DNA from 3 places in the Cellulomonas sp. CW35 genome. Region 3 is predicted to be linked to each of the others. Evidence: predicted binding sites of a transcription regulator. Region 3 holds the regulator's gene; each other region holds the start of a gene.

Region 1 (6,637 bases), 440 kb from region 3:
CGCCGCCGGGCGGGACGCGGTCCTCGCGTGGACGCGCGAGCGGCTCGAGGGGCGCACCGTCGTGCTCGTGACCCACGACCCGGGTGACGTCGCGTTCTTCGCGGCGACCGAGCTGCCGCTCGTGCCGGCCGACGCCGGGCCGTGGCCGCCGCAGAATGCGCTGGACGGCGGTCGATAGCCTCACGCGCATGTACGTCCCGGTGTTCAACGCCATCGACGACGACGACGCGCGTGCGCTCGTGCGTGCCGTCGGGTCCGCCGAGCTCGTGACCGTGGGTCCGGACGGGTTCCCGGTCGCGACGCTGCTGCCCGTGCTGTGGGACGAGGACCGGCTGATCGCGCACATGGCGCGGGGCAACGGGCAGTGGCGGGGGATCGAGCCAGGCTCGCCGGCGCTCGCCATCGTGGCGGGAGACCAGGCGTACGTGTCGCCGTCCTGGTACGCGTCGAAGGCCGAGCACGGGCGCGTGGTGCCGACGTGGAACTACTCCGCGGTGCACCTCACGGGCCGCGTCACGGTGCACGACGACCCGCGGTGGGTGCGGGACGCGGTCACGCGGCTCACGGACGCGCACGAGGCGCACCGGTCGCAGCCGTGGCGCGTGACCGACGCGCCCGAGGTGTTCGTGACCAAGCAGCTGCGCGCGGTCGTCGGGGTCGAGCTCGTGGTGGAGCGCGTGGAGGGCAAGGCGAAGCTGAGCCAGAACCGGTCCGCGGCCGACCGTGCGGGCGTCGTCGCCGGGCTGCGCGGCGAGGCGGCGGCGGGTGCCCGGGCCGTCGCCGAGGCGATGCGCACGGACTGAGGTCCCGGGGGTTGTGGCGGAGCCGGTCCGCGCGTAACGTACAACCACATGGTTGTAGGAACAGGCGTCGCCCAGCTCGACCAGGACGAGGTCGACCGGATCTTCGGCGCGCTCGCCGACGCGACCCGGCGCGACATCGTCGTGCGCGTGCTGCGGGACGAGCAGTCGGTCTCGGCGCTCGCCCGGCGGTACTCGATGAGCTTCGCGGCGGTCCAGAAGCACGTCGCGGTGCTCGAACGGGCGGCGCTCGTGCACAAGCGTCGGCAGGGACGTGAGCAGATCGTGAGCGGCGACGTCGAGACGGTCCGGGCGGCAGCCCGGCTGCTCGACGCGTACGAGGCGGTCTGGCGCGGCCGGGTGGACCGGATCGCGGACCTCCTCGCGCAGGACGACGACCACCAGCAGCACCCGCCCACCCAGGACGAGAGGGACCCGTCATGACAGTCGTCAGCACGACCAAGGACACGCAGGCGCTCAGCCTCGTGATCGTCGCGGAGCTCGCCGCACCGCCCGAGAAGGTGTGGCAGATCTGGGCCGACCCGCGCAAGCTCGAGCGCTGGTGGGGCCCGCCCGAGTGGCCCGCGACGTTCCCGGACCACGACTTGCGCGTCGGCGGCCACGTCTCGTACTTCATGACGGGCCCGGACGGCGAGAAGGCGCACGGCTGGTGGACGTTCCTGGCGATCGACGAGCACAGGTCCATCGAGTTCGAGGACGGGTTCGCCGACGACGCAGGACAGCCGTCCGACGAGATGCCGACCATCCACGGGCGCGTGACGTTCGAGCCGCTCGAGGGCGGCACCCGGATGACCGTGACGTCGCGGTTCGACACCCTCGAGGACCTCGAGAAGCTCGTCGCGATGGGGATGGCCGACGGCATGACGGCCGCCATGGGCCAGATCGACGCGGTGCTGGCCGATGCCTGAGGGGACGGTGAGCGGCCCCGCCTCGTACTTCCCGTCGATCGAGCGGACGTACGCGCAGCGCTGACCACGCGGGCGGGCTCGAGGCGCGAGTCCCGGCCGGCTCAGAGCGGCTTGCCCGCCCGGAGCTCGGCGACGAGGGACGCGACCACCGCGTCGAGCTCGCCCGCGTTGCGCCGCGCGACCGCGCGCTGGCGCTGGTAGGACGCGCCCCGGCGCAGCACCACGCGCACCTGGTCGAGCTCGTCGGCGCAGCCGAGCCGCTCGGCCACGGGCGCGAGCACCTCGAGCCAGCGGGACACCGAGTCCGTGACCAGCTCCTCGTCGCCGGCCGCGTCGGTGATGACGATCGCGTCCATCCCGTAGCGCGCCGAGCGCCACTTGTTCTCCTGCACGAACCAGGTCGGCATGCTCGGCAGCGGCTCGCCCGCGTCGAGGAGCGTCGAGAAGTGCTCGACGAGGCAGTGCGTCAGCGCTGAGATCGCGGTGACCTCGAGCAGGTTCGTCGCGCCGTCGGCGATGCGCATCTCGAGCGTCCCGAACCGGGGCGACGGGCGGATGTCCCAGCGCACCTCGTCGAACTGGTCGATCACGCCCGTGTGCATCATGTCACCGACGTACTGCTCGAGCTGCGACCACTCCTCGAACTGGTACGGCAGGCCCGCCGTGGGCAGCTGCTGGAACAGCAGCGCGCGGTTCGACGCGTAGCCGGTGTCCTTGCCGTTCCAGAACGGCGACGACGCCGACAGCGACTGGAGCTGCGCGAACACCGTCAGCATCGCGCGCGAGATCGGCAGCACCTTGGCCCGGTCCTCGACGCCGACGTGCACGTGCACGCCGTAGATCAGCATCTGCCGGCCCCACCACTGCGTGCGGTCGATCAGCGTCGCGTAGCGCTGCTTGTCGCTGACCTTCTGCGTCGCCCAGTTCGCGAACGGGTGCGTGCCGCCGCCCATCAGGTCGATGCGCAGGGGAGCGGCGGCCGCGGCGACCTCGTCGAGCGCGCGCTGCAGGTCCCGCCCCGCCTCGGCGACCGTGCGGCACTTGCCCGAGGAGATCTCGACCGTGTTCCGCAGGAGCTCCTGCGTGATGTTGGGGTGGTCGTGCCCGACGGTGTCGAAGATCGCGTCGGCCGCCTGGCGCAGGTCGCCCGAGTCGGCGTCGACGAGGGCGACCTCCCACTCGAGGCCGACCGTCGAGCGCTCGCTGCGGGCGAACGGCAGGTGCACGGGTGCGGCCATCACGCGTCCCCCGGGGTGCTGGTGCGGGTCTCGAGCGGCTCGACGACGAGCACGCTCTGCTGCCCGGCGATGCGCGTCAGGACGATCGTGCCCGTCGCCTCGCCCCGCAGGTCGAGCTGGCGGCGCAGCTGCTCGGGCACCACGGCGGTGCCGCGCTTCTTGATCGTGAGCCGCCCGACGCCGCGCTCGCGCAGGTAGGTGCGCAGGCGCTTGAGACCGAACGGCATGCGGTCGAGGACGCGGTAGCCCGTCGCGAACGGGGTCGCGCTGCGCTCGTCGGACGTCACGTACGCGATCGTCGGGTCGACGAGGCGTCCGCGCACGTCGAGCGCGACGTCCCCGACGAGGCCGGCACGGATCACCGCCCCGTCGGGCTCGTACAGGTAGCCCCCGAGCTCGCCGACGTGCGCGGCCGCGGGCTCGTCGGGTGCGAGGACGTGCGCGGTGCCGCCCGCGAGGACGAGCGCGGACCGCCCGGGGCCCTCGGGTGCGAGGGGCCCGAACCACAGACCCAGCTCGACGACGTCACCGTCGACCGAGACCCACTGCGCGCGCGCGTCCGCGGGCAGGTCGCGGTGCGCGACGCCCGGGCCGAGCTTGAGGCCGAGGGCGGGGACGCGCTCGCGTACGGCGAGCACCGCGTCGAGCGGCGGTGCGTACGCGGCCGGGTCGTGGACGCGCGAGCCGCCGCCCGTGCGGCGGGCGGGGTCGGCGTAGACGCCGTCGACGTCCGCGAGGTCGAGCGCGAGGCCGTCGGTGTGCCGGACCTCGACCTCGGGGAAGTGGCGCAGGTTGACCGTGGCGATCGCAGCGGTCATCTCGTCGAGCTCGGCCGCGGTGACGCGCAGCCCGACGCCCGCGAACGCGAGCGCGTCCGCCCCGATCCCGCACGTGAGGTCCGCGACGTGCGTCAGGCCCGCGTCGCGGTACCGGCGCGCGTGGTGCGCGGCGACCTCGAGCCGGGTCGCCTGCTCGAGCCCGGCGGACGTGAACAGCATGCCGTCGGCGAAGTCGCCGAGCTTGGCGTGGGCCTTGGCGCGCAGCCGGGACTGGGTGAGCGCGGCCGCGACGAGCGAGGGGTGCAGCCCCTCGGCGCGCAGCCGCTCGCCCAGCGGCATCGCCAGCCGCTCGTCGTACGGCGGCAGGGCGGACAGCAGCGCCCACCCCTCGGGGGCGAGCAGCCGGCTGAGCCCGTCGGCATCCATGGCGGCGATCCTTCCACCTGTCGCGCGCCGCGGTGCACCGCACCGGGCGGCGGGTGGACACGGTTAGCACTCGCCTTGACCGAGTGCCAAGGCGTTCCTAGAGTGAGGGAACTGGCACTCTCGGTGTGAGTGTGCCAATGCGCCAGGCCTTCCGGCACCCGCGACGACGGTGGCTGGGCGCGACCCGCTGAACCACTCAACACGCGAAGGGGAGGTCCGCTGTGTCGGTCTCCATCAAGCCGCTCGAGGACCGGATCGTCGTGAAGCCGCTGGAGGCGGAGACGACGACGGCCTCGGGCCTGGTCATCCCGGACTCCGCCAAGGAGAAGCCCCAGGAGGGCGAGGTCCTCGCGATCGGTCCGGGCCGGATCGACGACAAGGGCAACCGTGTCCCGCTCGACGTCGCCGTGGGTGACAAGGTCATCTACTCGAAGTACGGCGGCACCGAGGTCAAGTACGCCGGCGAGGAGTTCCTGATCCTCTCGGCGCGCGACGTGCTGGCGGTCGTCGCCAAGTGATCGCCCGCCGGCTCGCGCCGCCGTCCGTGTGACGGTGACCGCGGTCGGCGACGACGAGGGCCCCCGTCCTGGTGGGCGGATTCTCGGGGTCCTCGCAACACCTGATGGCTTATGTGGTTGTCAGTAGATCACGCAGACGCTCGGCTGGGGTTCTCCAGCCGAGCGTCTTGCGTGGTCGGCCGTTGAGTTGTTGGGCGACGTGTTCGAGGTCGGCCGGGGAGTGGATCGACAGGTCTGTGCCCTTGGGGAAGTACTGGCGCAGCAGCCCGTTGGTGTTCTCGTTCGAGCCGCGCTGCCAGGGCGAGTGCGGGTCGCAGAAGTAGACCGGCACCCCGGTCGCGATCGTGAACTGCTTGTGGGCAGCCATCTCGCAGCCCTGGTCCCAGGTCAGCGATCCGCGCAGGTGGTCTGGCAGGGTTGTGATCAGCGGGACCAGGACGTCGCGGACCTCCTCGGCGCTGTGCCCGCCGGGCAGGTGCCCGAGCATCACGTAGCGGGTCGAGCGTTCGACCAGGGTCACGATCGCGGAGGCCGACCCGGTGCCGACGATCAGGTCGCCCTCCCAGTGCCCGGGCACCGCTCGGTCCTCGACCTCGGCGGGGCGTTCACAGATCATCACCATCTCGTCAACGAACCGGGACGTGCGCTGGTCCGGGCTCGTGTGGGGTTTGCGGCGGGTCCGCCCGGTGCGCAGCGCGTCGGCGACCTCACGGCGCAGCCCACCGCGGGCCTGGACGTAGATCGCCTGGTAGATCGTCTCGGTGCTCACCCGCATGCTCTCGTCGTGGGGGAAGTCCTCGACCAGAGCGTGGCAGACCTGCTCGGGTGACCACCGCTGCGCGAGCTTCGCGGCGACGAACTCACGCAGCGGACCGTCGGCGGCGAGCTTGGCCGCCTTGGGACGGGCGCGGCTCTTGGCCCACGCCCGCTGGGCGGCATACGGGCGGTAGACGCCGTCGACGGACCGCCGGTCCAGCTCTCGTTTGATCGTCGACGCCGGCCGACCCAGTTGGCGACCGATCTCACGCAGCGAGGCATTCTGCCGGCGTAGGTCGGCGATCGTCTCCCGCTCGGCCAACGTCAAGAACCGCCGATCCAGCTCGGCCTCCAGTGCCGCGAGCGACACCATCTCGTGCGCTCGGACAAGGGTGGTCACGCCCGTCTTATAGTCCACCCGGCGCCCGTCGGGGTAGATCCGAGCCCCGCGGGTCTTACGAACGCCGCCGTCCCAGTCGCGTGCGGTGCGCTCGTTGACCCCGACCTGCTCAGCAGCGCGACGCCGGGATACACCCGCACGCCGCAGCCGCTGGTACTCACCCTTGCCCGGATGCGGCCCCCACCCCCCAACGCCCACGGAACGCAGACCGGCCTGGCGCACCCACCCCGCCGCCGTGTGCCGGCTCAGGCCGACCTCCCGAGCGGCGAGCGTCGCACTCCCGACACGGTCGAAGACCTCGAAGAACCTCATCTTGAGCTCTGGTGAAAGCACGATCCCCGCAACTCCCTGAAAACAGGGCGTTGCGGGGATCGCTAGAACCCGCCGTGGACGGGGGCCCTCGTCGTTCCCGGTGGGTCCCGGTGGTCTCTCGGTGCCCGAGGCGCCTCGCGGCGGTCCGGGCGGTGGCAGCAGCGGGAGTCAGGCGCTGGTGCGGGCGACGACCGTGCGGGCACGCTGGGCGAGCAGCGCTGCGCGCTCGTCCTCGGAGAGCCCGCCCCAGACGCCGTACGGCTCACGGACCGCGAGCGACTGCTCACGGCACTGCTCGAGCACGGGGCACGTGGCGCACACGGCCTTGGCGGCCTCGGCGCGGCGACGGCGGGCTGAACCACGCTCGCCCTCGGGGTGGAAGAACAGGTCGGGGTCGGCCTGGCGGCAGGCGCCTTCGAACTGCCACTCCCACAGGTCCATCACCGGTCCGGGCAACCTCGAGATCTCGGCCATGCGTC
Region 2 (6,637 bases), 1.6 Mb from region 3:
CTCGGGACCGACCGGACCCACCGGCACGGCCCCGACGCCCGAGGTGCCCGCACCGCGTGAGGCCGCGCAGGAGCCCGCGCGGCCCGCGGCGACGCCCCCGGAGCCGCCCGCCGTGACGGGGAGCATGGTGCTGCAGGGCGCGTCGCGCTCCGGCGTGGCGCCGGTCGCCATGGACGGGGTCGTCGTCGACGACACGCGGCACCGTCCGCTGTCGGTCGTGCGTCCCGAGCAGCCCGCGCTGCCGGTGCGCACGCTGCCGCGGCCCGACGTGCGCCGCGGCCTGCCGATCGCCGCCTACAGCGACGACCAGCTCGACGACCTGGTCGGCTGGCTGCAGTCCGACGGCGTGCAGCGCTCGCGTGACGAGCTCGCGGAGGCGCTGCGCGACGAGCTGGGCGTCACCCGCCGGTCGTACCGGATCGACACCGCCGTGCGCGGGGCGATCGAGCGCGCGCTGTCCTGAGCGCCCGGTGCGGTCGGCGCACGGGTCACCCGGCTCGGACCGGTCCCCGCCGCGGTGCGATGATCGGGCGATGAGCAGCCAGGACCCGCGCCCGCGACGGCCGCGCCGCGCGGTGCGCCCGCCCGGGACGGTCGGCACGGACGAGTCGGTGCTGCGCTCGACGCTGCCCGCGGCCCCCGCGGCGACGACCGCACCCGCGGTGTCGCCCGCGGCGTCCCCCGGCGCGGGACCGCGGTCGGGCGGCGCGGGGGACAGGTCCGGCGACGCGCTGCTCGCGCTGCGCAGCGCGGACGACTCCGACGTCGGGTGGGGCGAGGGGGCGGACGCGAACGACGAGCGCCTGCGCCGCGACAAGCCGCCGCACTGGTGACCTGACCGTGCACGGGCGTCCGGTCCGTCGCGACCCGACCCCAGCCCCGCGCGGACGCACACCCGTCCCCAGGTGACCGAACCGGGGGCCCCGCGTGGCGCGCTGCGCCCTAGCGTGCGGGCGTGCCGTCGACCAGGTTCCCCGTCCCGCCGCTCGAGCGGCGACGCCGCCCCGTGCGGGTTGCGTGGCGCGCGGTGCTGTGGCGGTGCCGGTTCGTCGTCGCGGCGCTCGGGGTGGGCCTCGCGGCGACGTCGACGCTGCAGGTGCTGAGGCCGCCCGCGCCCGAGGTCCGGGCGGTCGTGGTCGCGGCGCGTGACCTGCCCGCGGGCACGACGCTCGGGTCGGGCGACCTGCGTGTCGCCCGGCTCCCGGCGGCCCTCGCGCTGCACGCCACGCGCACGAGCCCGGACGGTCTGCTCGGCCGCGCGACGGCCGTGCCGGTCCCCGCGGGCCTGCCCGTGGTGCCCGGCCTCCTGACCTCGGGCGAGCTCGTCGGTCCGCCGGGCACGGTGGTCGCGGCCGTGCGGCTCGCGGACCCCGCGGTGGCGGCGCTGCTGACGCCCGGCACGCGGGTCGACGTGCTCGCGGCGGCGGCCGAGACCGGCACGCAGGGTGTCGTCGTCGCGCGGCGCGCGCTCGTCCTGCCGGTCGCACCGGGCGACGACGAGGGGGGCTGGGCGGTCGGCGGCGAGGCGCAGACGCCGCCCGTGCTGCTCGCCGTGACGCCCGAGGAGGCCGCGGCGCTGGCGGGAGCCGCGGTGACGGGCTTGCTCAGCGCCGTCGTCGTGCCATGATCGAACGTCCAGCCTGGTTGTCCCGTGCTCATCGGAGGTACTCGTGTCGCAGTCCACATTCGGTTCGACGGCGGGATCCGCCGCGAACGCCCTCGGCTCCGGCGCCAAGGGCCTGGGGAAGGTCTTCGAGGGATTCAAGGACTTCATCTCGCGCGGCAACGCCGTCGACCTCGCGGTCGGCGTCGTCATCGGCGCGGCGTTCGGCGCCCTCGTGTCGTCGATCGTCGAGAACGTCATCAACCCGCTCATCGGGTGGATCTTCGGTCAGCCGAACCTCGACAACATCTGGACGATCGGCCCGTACAGCTGGGGCAACGAGCAGGCGCAGCCCATCCTCATGGGCAAGGTGCTCACGGCGCTGATCACGTTCCTGCTGACCGCCGCAGCCGTGTACTTCCTCGTCGTGCTGCCCCTGAACGCGCTCGCAGCGCGGCGCAAGCGCGGTGAGGAGGCCGAGCCGGCCGCGCCGGCCGAGGACATCCTGCTGCTGCAGGAGATCCGCGACCTGCTCGCGCAGCGCCCCACGCCCGCGCTGCAGTCCGACCTCACCACCCCGCCGACGATCCGCCCCGAGGACGGCCCGACGCCGCCCGCTCCGACCGTCTGACGCTCTGCGCGACGAGGGCGCCCGACCATCTCGGCCGGGCGCCCTCGTCGTGCGCCCTGGGCACCCCGGCGCCGTGCCCGCCGGCGGTCCGGGAATCGACGGGTTGCGCGGGTCGTTACCATTGGCACTCGGAACGTGTGAGTGCCAGGCCGCGCCACCCCGGCGCCCGGGCTCGCAGCATCACGGACGGACCTCAGGGAGAACCGGTGCCCACCTACTCGTACGCGTGCACGGCGTGCGGCCACGCCTTCGACATCCACCAGTCGTTCTCGGACGCCTCGCTCACGGTCTGCCCGGAGTGCGAGGGCAGGCTGCGCAAGGTCTTCTCGTCGGTCGGCGTCGTGTTCAAGGGCTCGGGCTTCTACCGCAACGACGCGCGCTCGGGCACGAAGTCGTCGTCGGTCCCCGCGGTCTCGTCCGACAAGGGCACGTCCGGCTCCGCCTCGACGCCCGCGTCGTCGGACTCGTCGTCGTCCTCCACGGCCTCGTCGCCCGCGCCCTCGGCCGCCCCGGCCGCTGCGCCGGCCGCCTCCTGACGGCAGCCGCGCCGGGCCCGCACTACCCTCGCAGACGTGCTCCGTAGCCGTGCCGCCCGTCTGACCGTCCTGTCGGTCGCCATCGTCCTCGTCGTCGCGCTGGTGGCGACGGTCGTCGCCGCGTTCGTCGTCGTGCGCCGGCCGCTGCCCCAGGTGAGCGGCACCCTCGAGGTCGCGGGCCTGCACGACGAGGTGACCGTGACACGCGACGCGCGCGGCGTCCCCACCATCACCGCGCAGGACCCGCACGACCTGTTCCTCGCGCAGGGCTACGTCGCGGCGCAGGACCGGTTCTTCGAGATGGACTACCGCCGCCACGTCGTCGCGGGGCGGCTCTCGGAGCTCGTCGGGCAGAACGAGGACGCGCTCGACGCGGACAAGGTGATCCGCACGTTCGGCTGGCGCCGGGTTGCGGAGGCCGAGCTCGCGATCATCGACCCCTCGACGCGTGACGCGCTCGAGGCGTACGCCGCCGGCGTCAACGCCTACCTGGACGGCAAGGCGCCCTCACAGATCGCCGTCGAGTACACCGTGCTCGGGCTGCAGGTCCACGTCGAGGCGCCCGAGCCGTGGGAGGCCGTGGACTCGCTCGCGTGGCTCAAGGCGATGGCGTGGGACCTGCGCGGCAACTACGACGCCGAGCTGTCGCGGGCACGCGTGTACGCGTCCGTGCGGGACGTCGCGAAGGTCGACGAGCTGTTCCCGGCCTACCCGTACGACCTCAACGCCCCGATCGTCGCGGCCGAGGACCTCACGAGCGCGACGCCGGCGAGCGCGGCCGGCGAGCTCGACCTGGACGACTCGGGCCTGCAGGCGGCGATCGACAGCGCGAACAAGGCGCTCGACGCCGTCCCGCACCTCGTCGGTGAGGGTGAGGGTGTCGGGTCGAACTCGTGGGTGGTCTCGGGCGAGCACACCGCGAGCGGCGCGCCGATCCTCGCGAACGACCCGCACCTGGGCATCTCCGCGCCGGGGATCTGGATGCAGGTGGGTCTGCGCTGCGCGCAGGTCGACGAGGCGTGCCCGTACGACGTGTCGGGCTTCGGCTTCGCGGGCTTCCCGGGCGTGGTGATCGGCCACAACGCGGACCTCGCGTGGGGTCTGACGAACCTGGGCGCGGACGTGACGGACTTCTTCGTCGAGCGGGTCGAGGGGAACGCGACCGTGCGCGGCGACGGCACGGCGCGGATCCGAGCCCGTACGGAGGTCATCAAGGTCAACGGCGGTGACGACGTGACCATCGTCGTGCGCCAGTCGGTGCACGGGCCGATCGTCTCGGACGTGCTGGACGTCGACCAGGTCGGTGACGCGCCCATGCCGGACGGCACGTCGGACCGCGGGTACGAGGTGGCGCTCGCGTGGACGGCGCTCGCGCCGGGGCACACGGCCGACGCGGTGCTCGCGACGGCGACCGCGAAGGACGCGAGCGACATCGCGCGCGTGGGCCGGCTGCTCGACGTGCCGTCGCAGAACATCGTGTTCGCGACGACCGACGGGCACATCGGGTACCAGGCGCCGGGTCGGATCCCGGTGCGGCAGACGGTCAGGGGAGCGGTGCCGTCCGACGGCACGTGGCCGCGCCCCGGCTGGGACCCCGCCTACGACTGGCAGGGCTACGTCGACCCGGAGGAGATGCCGCGCGCGCTCGACCCGGCCGAGGGCTTCGTCGTCGCGGCGAACCAGGCGGTCACGCCCCAGGGCGTCGGGCCGTTCCTCACCGACGACTGGGACTACGGCTACCGGGCCCAGCGCATCCGCACGGTGCTGTCGACCGCGATCGCGCGCGGCGACAGGATCGACGTCGCCGACGTGAACACGCTCCAGAACGACCAGCGCAGCCCGTACGCGGACGTGCTCGTGCCGTGGCTGCTGCGCATCGACATCGACGACGCGTTCGCGGACGACGGTCAGCAGCTGCTGCGCACGTGGGACCACGTGGCGAGCGCCGACTCCGCGGCCGCGGCGTACTTCGCGGCGGTCTGGAAGACGCTGCTCGAGCTCACGTTCGCCGACGACCTGCCCGACGGTGAGCTGCCGAACGGCGGCTCGCGCTGGCTCGAGGTGGTCCGCGGGCTGCTCGACGAGCCCGACTCGCCCTGGTGGGACGACCGCACGACCCCGGGCCTGCTCGAGGGCCGTGACGAGGTGCTCTACCAGGCGATGGTCACGGCCCGCCTGACGCTCACGCAGCAGCTCGGGCGGGACGCCGACGAGTGGCGCTGGGGCCGGCTGCACACCGCCGCACCCGAGCACCCGGTCCTGGGCGGCTCGTCGGTCCCGGGTCTGGTGCGCTCGTTCGTGAACCCCGACCCGGTCGAGGTGGGCGGCGGCTCGTCGATCGTCGACGCGACCGCGTGGGACGCGTCGCAGGGGTACGGGGTGACCGCGGCGCCCTCGATGCGGATGGTCGTCGACCTGGGCGACCTGGACTCCTCGACCTGGGTGACCCTGACCGGGACGTCGGGGCACCCGGCGAGCCCGCACTACGCCGACCAGCTGGGCGCGTGGGCGCAGGGGACGACGTTCCCGTGGCCGTTCTCGACCGCCGCGACGCAGGCGGACGCGGTCGACCGGCTGACGTTGCGCCCCTGACGCCGGGTCGGGACCGCGACTCGTCGGGGCCACGGCCGGTCATGAGCACGGCCGGTGGGGACCGCGGCCGGGTCAGGAGCGCAGCGGGACCCAGCCCTCGGGCGTCGCGTACGCGTCGACGCGCCGGTCGTGCGGCTCGCGGGGCAGCGGGTCGACGCTCGCGTCCCGCACCTCGTCGGGGAACACGAGCGCGACGACGAGCGCGTCGGGCCGGGCGTGCTCGAGCGCCCGGTCGTACCAGCCGCCGCCCTGACCGAGGCGGCTGCCGGCGGTGTCGACCGCGAGCGCGGGGGCGACGATCACGTCGGCGTCGGCGAGCGCCTGCGGCCCGAGCGTCGGGCCACCGGGCTCGGGCGGCCGGCCGGGTGCGCGCTCGCGCAGGTCCTCGACACCGCGGTACTCGGCCCAGTCGCGCTGCAGCCCCGAGCCGAGCACGGGCAGCAGGATGCGCACCCCGCGTGCCGCGAGCCGCTCGAGCAGCACCCCGGTCGCCGGCTCCGTCGGACGCGCGGCGTAGACGGAGACGCAGCGCGCGTCGCGCACCGCGGGGATGGCCGCGACGACGTCCGCGATCGCCGTGGCGGCCTCGTCGCGCAGCCGGGCCGACCGGTGGGAGCGCGCCTTGCGGACCGCCGAGCGGAGGAGCTCCTTCGCCTCCTCGGGCTCGGGAGGGGACGTGCGGAGCGACGGTTCGGCGGCGCTGCTCATGCGCCCAGTGTCGCAAACGTTCCGCGGGCGGTCGTACCCGGGCCCGGGCCGTGTCCCACGCCTCGGACACACCCTCGGGGTCACCCGCGCGGGTGAACAGATGACGACCTGCGGAATCGGCCATGGCGCCCGGATGACGACGTATCGACATGACCCACGCCACACCGGCGTCCGCTGGGCGCGGCCGGACGCGCGCGGCTAGCGTTCCGGCATGACGATCCACAAGGCAGTCATCCCCGCCGCGGGACTGGGTACCCGGTTCCTGCCCGCCACGAAGTCGACGCCCAAGGAGATGCTCCCGGTCGTCGACAAGCCCGCCATCCAGTACGTCGTCGAGGAAGCCGTCGCGGCCGGTCTCGACGACGTCCTGCTCATCACGGGGCGTTCCAAGCGCACGCTCGCCGACCACTTCGACGCGGTGCCCGAGCTCGAGGCCGTGCTGGAGGCGAAGGGGGACGCCGAGCGTCTCGCCAAGGTTCGCGAGTCCACCGAGCTCGCCAACGTGCACTTCGTGCGGCAGGGCCAGCCCAAGGGTCTCGGCCACGCCGTGCTGCAGGCCAAGCGCCA
Region 3 (6,637 bases):
GCCTCGCGACGCAGGCGCAGTTCTTCTCGTTCGGCACGAACGACCTGACGCAGACCACGTGGGGCTTCTCGCGTGACGACGTCGAGGGCGCGTTCTTCCCGCAGTACAACGCGAACGGCGTGCTCGCGGTCTCCCCGTTCGAGACGGTCGACACCCGCGGCGTCGGGCGCCTCGTGCAGATCGCGGTCGAGGAGGGCCGCGCCGTGCGGCCCGACCTGCACCTCGGCGTGTGCGGCGAGCACGGCGGCGACCCGGAGAGCATCCGGTTCTTCCACGCGGTCGGTCTGGACTACGTGTCCTGCAGCCCGTTCCGGGTGCCGGTCGCGCGGCTCGAGGCCGGTCGCTCCGCGGTCGCGGCGGCGAGCGACACGCGCTGACGGACCCCTTCCCGGCGGGGTGACGCCGGGCACGAGCACGGCGCCGGTCCGCGCGGAGATACGCGGGCCGGCGCCGTCGTGCTCAGCCCCAGCGGCCCAGGCGGGTCGCGAGCAGCGCCAGCGCGACCGGGCCCGCGGTGGACGTGCGCAGCACGTGCGGTCCGAGGCGCACGGGCCGCGCGCCCGCGTCGACGAGCCGCGCGAGCTCGTCGTCGCCGATGCCGCCCTCCGGACCCACGACGACGAGCACGTCGCCGTCCTGCGGGAGCTCGGCGCCCGCCAGGGGGTCGGTCGCGCTCTCGTGCAGCACCAGCACGGCTCCCCCGGCCGCGACCACCTCACGCGCGCGGAGCGCGAGCGCCCGGGAGTCGAGCGCGACGTCCACCTCCGGCACCCACGCGCGGCGTGACTGCTTCGCGGCCGTGCGCACCGTGCCGAGCCAGCGCGCGCGGGACTTGGCGGCGCGCTCGCCGCGCCACACGACGATCGAGCGGTCCGCCTGCCACGGCACGACCGCGTCCGCGCCGACCTCGGTCGCCGCCTCGATCGCGAGCTCGTCGCGGTCGCCCTTCGCGAGCGCCTGCACGAGCACGAGCCGCACGCGGGGCGTGGGCTCGCGCACGAGCTCGAGCACCTCGACGTCGACGCCCTCGTGGCCGGCGTGCGCGACCACGCCGACGAGCCGTACGCCGCGCGTGTCGACCACGTCGACCCGCTCACCGCGCGCCCGGCGCTGCACGACCCCGGCGTGGCGGCCCTCGGTGCCGTCGAGCCGGAACGTGTCGCCCACCGCGAGGGGGTCGAGGCGGCCGGGGTCGACGACGAAGACGGGTGCGGTCATCGGCTACGGGTCCTGTCCCGCACGCTCAGCGGCCGGCGAGCTTGTCGCGCAGCTTGCCGAAGACGCCCTGGTGCGCGGCGGCGAGCCGGCCCTCGGGGCGCTCCTCGCCGCGCAGCGCCGCAAGGCGGCGAAGCAGCTCGGCCTGCTCGTCGTCGAGGCCCGTCGGGACGGTCACCTCGACGTGGACGTGCAGGTCGCCGCGTCCGCCGACGTGCAGGTGCCCCACGCCGAGCCCCTTGAGCGTCACGACCTGCTCGGGCTGCGTGCCGGGGCGCAGGTCGACCTCCTGCTCGCCGTCGAGCGTCTCGAACGTGAGCACGGTGCCCAGCGCGGCGGCGGTCATCGGCACGGACAGCGTCGCGTGCAGGTCGTCGCCGTCGCGCGTGAACACCTCGTGCCGGCGCTCGCGCACCTCGAGGTACACGTCACCGGGCGGGCCGCCCGCCGGGCCGACCTCGCCCTGGCTCGTGAGCTTGATGCGTGTGCCCGTGTCGACGCCCGCGGGGACGTCCACCGCGATCGTGCGACGCGCACGCACGCGCCCCTCGCCCGCGCACTCGGTGCACGGCTCCGGGATCGTCGTGCCGAACCCGCGGCACGCCGCGCACGGCTGGTTCGTCATGACCTGGCCGAGGAACGAGCGCGCCACGCGCTGCACCGTGCCCCGGCCGTGGCACGCCTCGCACGTCCGCGGCGACGTGCCGGGCCGGCAGCAGGACCCCTGGCACGTGGGGCACACCACCGCGGTGTCGACCGGGACCTCGCGGTGCGTGCCGAACGTGACCTCCGCGAGGTCGAGGTCGAGGCGCAGCAGCGCGTCCTGGCCGCGCCGCGCGCGCGGGATCGGGCCGCGCTGCGCGCCCGCACCCGTCGCGGCGCCGAAGAACGTCTCGAAGATGTCCTGGAAGCCGAAGCCCCCGCCCATGCCGCCGCCGGGCGACGACGGGTCGCCCCCCAGGTCGTACGCGCGGCGCTTCTCCGGGTTGCCGAGCACCTCGTAGGCGCGCGAGACGTCCTTGAACCGCTCCTCCGCGGCCGGGTCGTCGCCCGCCACGTCCGGGTGGTGCTCCCGGGCGAGCTTGCGGTACGCCTTCTTGATCTGCTCGGGCGTCGCGTCGCGCGGGACGCCGAGGATCGCGTAGTAGTCGGTGCTCACGTGGTGGTCTGCTCGCTTCCTGGCGGGCTCGTCGGATGGTCGGGACGCCGGGCGTCCGCGGTGCGTGGCCGGGGGCTACCCGGCGAGGATGCGCGTGAGGTAGCGCGCCACGGCGCGCACGGACGCCATGGTCGCGGGGTAGTCCATGCGGGTCGGACCGATCGCGCCGACCCGGGCGACCGAACCGCCCTCGTCGCCGTACCCGCTCGTGACGAAGCTCGTCTCGACCAGACCGTCGTGCTGCGTCTCGTGCCCGATCCGCACCGAGACCGCGGCCGTGTCCTCGGCCATCTCGGACAGCAGGCGCAGGAGCACGACCTGCTCCTCGAGCGCCTCGAGCACCGGACCGAGGCTGCGCGCGAAGTCCGTGCCCCCGCGGGCGAGGTTCGCCGTGCCCGCGAGCACGACGCGCTCCTCGCTCTCCTGCGCGAGCGTCTCCTCGACCACGCCCACGACCTGGCGCAGCAGCGCGAGGTCGTCGTCGGTGTACCGCTGCGAGACCTCGTCGACCACGCCGCGCAGCTCCGCGAGCCGGCGGCCGGCGACGCGCGCGTTGAGCGTCGCGCGCAGCTGCGCGACGCCGAGCTCGTCGAGCTCGGCCGACGCCTCGAGGGTGCGCTGCTCGACGCGGCCGGTGTCGGTGATGAGCACGACGAGCAGGTGTCGCTGGCCCACGGGCACGAGCTCGATGTGGCGCAGCGCGGAGCGCCGCAGCGAGGGGTACTGCACGACGGCGACCTGGTGCGTGAGCTGCGCGAGCAGCCGCACCGAGCGGTCGACGACGTCGTCCAGGTCGACCGCGTCCTCGAGGAACGCGCCGATCGCGCGCTTCTCGGGCCCGGACAACGGCTTGACGGTCGTCAGGCGGTCGACGAAGACGCGGTACCCCTTGTCGGTCGGGATGCGACCGGCGGACGTGTGCGGCTGAGCGATGAAGCCGCTCTCCTCGAGAGCGGCCATGTCGTTGCGGATCGTCGCCGACGACACCCCGAGCGCGTGCCGCTCGACCAGCGCCTTCGAGCCCACGGGCTCGCTCGTCGAGACGTAGTCCTCGACGATCGCGCGCAGCACGTCCATCCGCCGCTCGTCGCTCATCTCGCCTCCGTCCGTCGCGCCGCCCGCTGCCCGTCACTGGTAGCACTCGCCTCGTCCGAGTGCCAATCCTACGCCGCGCGCGGGCGCTGCCGCCCGAGCGGTCCGTGGGCACCCTAGGGTGACGGACCGACGGACCGCGACGAGGGAGAGCCAGGCTGATGGATCGCTACGGGTCGGACGTGCTGGGCGGCGGACGTGCCGAGCACCACCGAGGACCGCGGACGTCGCGTCCGCAGGCCGCCGAGCGCGGGCTCGTCGTGGAGGAGGTCACCACCGGGTGGGTGGGTGCCGTGGTGCGCGTCGAGAAGTCGGGCGGGCAGCACGTCGTCGTGCTCGAGGACCGCAAGGGCCGCACGCGCACGTTCCCGCTCGGGCCGGGGTTCTGGGTCGACGGCGAGCCGGTGGTCCTCACGGCGCCCGTGACGTCGACGGCGCCGCGTCCGCCCGAGCGCACCGCGTCCGGCTCGCGCGCCGTCCAGGGCGCCCGGGCGCGGGTGGCGCGGGGCAGCCGCATCTGGGTCGAGGGCCGGCACGACGCCGAGCTGGTCGAGAAGGTGTGGGGCGACGACCTGCGCGTCGAGGGGGTCGTGGTCGAGCTGCTCGAGGGCGTGGATCACCTGGTCGAGGCGCTGCGGGAGTTCTCCCCCACCCCCGAGCGGCGCGTCGGCGTCCTCGTCGACCACCTGGTCGCGGGGTCGAAGGAGGCGCGGATCGCCGCCGAGGCCGTGCGCGTCGCGCCCGCGGGCACGGTCCTGGTGCTCGGGCACCCCTACGTCGACGTGTGGCAGGCCGTGCGTCCCGCGCGGCTGGGCCTGACCGCCTGGCCGACGATCGAGCGCGGCACCGAGTGGAAGCTCGGGATCCTGCGCGAGCTCGGCTGGCCGGCAGCCGACCAGGCCGACGTCGCGCAGGCCTGGAAGCGGATCCTCGGCACGGTGCGCACCTTCGCCGACCTGGAGCCCGCGCTGCTCGGCCGCGTCGAGGAGCTCATCGACTTCGTCACGGCCTGACGACGGACGGGCCCCCGCGCTGCGGCGCGGGAGCCCGTCCTCGGTTCCGGACCGGTCAGGGGACGACCGGCTCGCGGTTCAGCCGGCGGTACACGTAGGTCTGCGCGAGCAGCGCGACGGGCAGCGTGACGAGCGTGCCGACACCGCACACGAGGCCACCGACGGCGCTCGCGAGCGCGACGCCGAGGAAGATCAGCAGCGCGGGCACGATGTTGTCCCTGACGAGCTGGAAGCTGGCCTTGAGCGCGTCCACCGCGCCCGAGCCGCGGTCCACGACGTAGTACAGCGTGAACTGCGCGAAGAACGCGACCACGATGCCCGGCAGGTAGCACAGCGCGTAGCCGACGGCCGTCAGCACGGCGACCAGCAGCGACGCCAGGATCACCGCGGGCAGGTTCTTGAACTTGAAGAACGTGTCGACGGTCAGCGCCTCGCCACGGCTGATCCGCAGCGCGCCCTGCACGAAGCCGGCCTGCACGATCGACAGCACGAGCACCGCGACGACCGAGATCAGCGCCGTCGAGACCAGCACCGCCGCGAAGCCCGGGCCCGACCCGAAGGTGATGTTGCCCTCGTCGTCGATCGTGGTCTCCGACGTGCGCAGGAACAGGCCCGCGATCACGAAGTACCAGATGCCGATGACGACGATCGAGCCGACGACGTACGCGACGATCGCGATGAGGATCGGCGAGAGGTTCTCGGTGAACTTCTTCCAGCCCCACTTGAAGCCCTCGACGACGTCGACGCTCTGGTCGCCGCCGTAGCCGCCCGGGGCGGGCGGCGGCGGGTAGCCGCCGGGGGGCGGCGGGGTGGCGCCCGCGGGGGGCGGCGGGTAGGCACCGGCGGGAGGCGGCGGGTAGGCACCCTCGGGCGCCGGCGGCGTGGGCTCCTGCGGTCCGGGCGGGACCGGGTTGCTCCCGTCGTCCGGCCGCGGCGTGGTGTCGCTCATGCGTCTCCTTCGTCAGTGGGCCGGGGGTGGCCCCACGAAAGCGAACCGAAGTGCACCAGTCGTGTCAAGGAACCGTGCAGACCCTGTGGACGACCCCGAACGACTACCCTGCGACCAGCACAGTCGCCGCCTCACCGATCCGGGTGACGTCCGACGCGCACCCACCGACACGACGGAGGTACCTCGTGAGCACGACCCCCCCGAACGGCCAGGGCTGGGACTCGGCCCCGCCGCCGCCCGCGTACGGCGCGGGCCCGCAGCCGCTGCGGCCCGACGAGGAGAAGATGTGGGCGATCCTCGCGCACGTCCTGCCCCTGATCGGTCTCGGCTTCATCGCGCCGCTCGTGATCTGGCTGGTGTTCCGCGGCCGCGGCCCGTACCTGGAGAACCAGGCGAAGGAGTCGCTGAACTTCCAGATCACCGTGCTCATCGCGGTCGTCGTGGGCTCGATCCTCACGATCGTGCTGGTCGGCTTCGTCATCCTCGCCGTCGTCGGCATCGGTGCGCTCGTGCTCGAGATCATGGCCGCCGTCGCCGCGAGCCGCTTCGAGTGGTACCGCTACCCGCTGACCCTCCGCCTGGTCAAGTGACGCGGCGCTCGCGGGCGGTGCTCAGGCGCCGAAGCCCGCGAGCGTCCGCACGACGAGGTCCGCGAGCAGCCGCCCGCGGCGCGTGAGCACCAGACGCCGCGCGGTCAGCAGCGTCCGACCGTCGACGAGCCCGTCGGCGACGAGCCCGGCCACCCGGCTCCGCTCGTCGTCGGCGAGCTCGTCGAGCGGCATCCCCTCGGCGAGCCGCACGTGCAGCATGAGCCGCTCGAGCGCGGCCCCCTCCTCGTCGACGACCTCCCGCCCGGCCGCGGGGCTCAGGCCCGCGTCGAGGCGCGCCGCGTACGCGCGCGGGTGCTTGACGTTCCACCAGCGCACGCCACCGACGTGCGAGTGCGCGCCCGGCCCGACGCCCCACCAGTCGTCGTCGCGCCAGTAGGCGAGGTTGTGCCGGCACGCGTGCTCCGCGCCGCGCGCCCAGTTCGAGACCTCGTACCAGCCGAGCCCCGCCGCGGTCAGCAGGTCGTCCGCGAGCTCGTACTTGGCGGCCTGGTCGTCGGAGTCCGGCAGCGTGAGCTCACCGCGACGGACCTGCACCGCCATGCGCGTGCCCTGCTCGACGACGAGCGCGTACGCCGAGACGTGGTCGACGCCGGTCGCG

What was found. Region 3 encodes HrcA, which represses chaperone genes, less so after heat shock. Its sites were predicted from a motif close to TTNGCACTCGNNNNNNNCGAGTGCNAA; they were not measured.
Region 1: groES (co-chaperone GroES) is a predicted target of HrcA. The motif match lies at 4,236-4,262, and genes of this name have one in related genera.
Region 2: ACT17Q_RS13355 (FmdB family zinc ribbon protein) is a predicted target of HrcA. The motif match lies at 2,356-2,382, and genes of this name have one in related genera.

Annotation. Positions count from the first base shown of each region.
Region 1 covers NZ_CP199000.1:902,012-908,648, forward strand. Annotated here, with positions in the region: gene ACT17Q_RS04325 (ABC transporter ATP-binding protein) at 1-178, shown strand, start outside; gene ACT17Q_RS04330 (FMN-binding negative transcriptional regulator) at 189-803, shown strand; gene ACT17Q_RS04335 (ArsR/SmtB family transcription factor) at 852-1,244, shown strand; gene ACT17Q_RS04340 (SRPBCC family protein) at 1,241-1,729, shown strand; gene ACT17Q_RS04345 (glutamate--cysteine ligase) at 1,831-2,967, opposite strand; gene ACT17Q_RS04350 (class I SAM-dependent methyltransferase) at 2,967-4,172, opposite strand; gene groES (co-chaperone GroES) at 4,394-4,690, shown strand; gene ACT17Q_RS04360 (IS30 family transposase) at 4,800-6,158, opposite strand; gene ACT17Q_RS04365 (WhiB family transcriptional regulator) at 6,327-6,632, opposite strand.
Region 2 covers NZ_CP199000.1:2,931,096-2,937,732, reverse strand. Annotated here, with positions in the region: gene ACT17Q_RS13375 (hypothetical protein) at 1-463, shown strand, start outside; gene ACT17Q_RS13370 (hypothetical protein) at 534-833, shown strand; gene ACT17Q_RS13365 (SAF domain-containing protein) at 956-1,627, shown strand; gene mscL (large conductance mechanosensitive channel protein MscL) at 1,671-2,234, shown strand; gene ACT17Q_RS13355 (FmdB family zinc ribbon protein) at 2,441-2,770, shown strand; gene ACT17Q_RS13350 (penicillin acylase family protein) at 2,807-5,362, shown strand; gene ACT17Q_RS13345 (5-formyltetrahydrofolate cyclo-ligase) at 5,435-6,070, opposite strand; gene galU (UTP--glucose-1-phosphate uridylyltransferase GalU) at 6,282-6,637, shown strand, end outside.
Region 3 covers NZ_CP199000.1:1,340,520-1,347,156, reverse strand. Annotated here, with positions in the region: gene ppdK (pyruvate, phosphate dikinase) at 1-377, shown strand, start outside; gene ACT17Q_RS06315 (16S rRNA (uracil(1498)-N(3))-methyltransferase) at 460-1,218, opposite strand; gene dnaJ (molecular chaperone DnaJ) at 1,244-2,374, opposite strand; gene hrcA (heat-inducible transcriptional repressor HrcA) at 2,450-3,469, opposite strand; gene ACT17Q_RS06300 (DUF3097 domain-containing protein) at 3,628-4,479, shown strand; gene ACT17Q_RS06295 (hypothetical protein) at 4,535-5,428, opposite strand; gene ACT17Q_RS06290 (DUF4870 domain-containing protein) at 5,614-6,018, shown strand; gene hemW (radical SAM family heme chaperone HemW) at 6,040-6,637, opposite strand, start outside.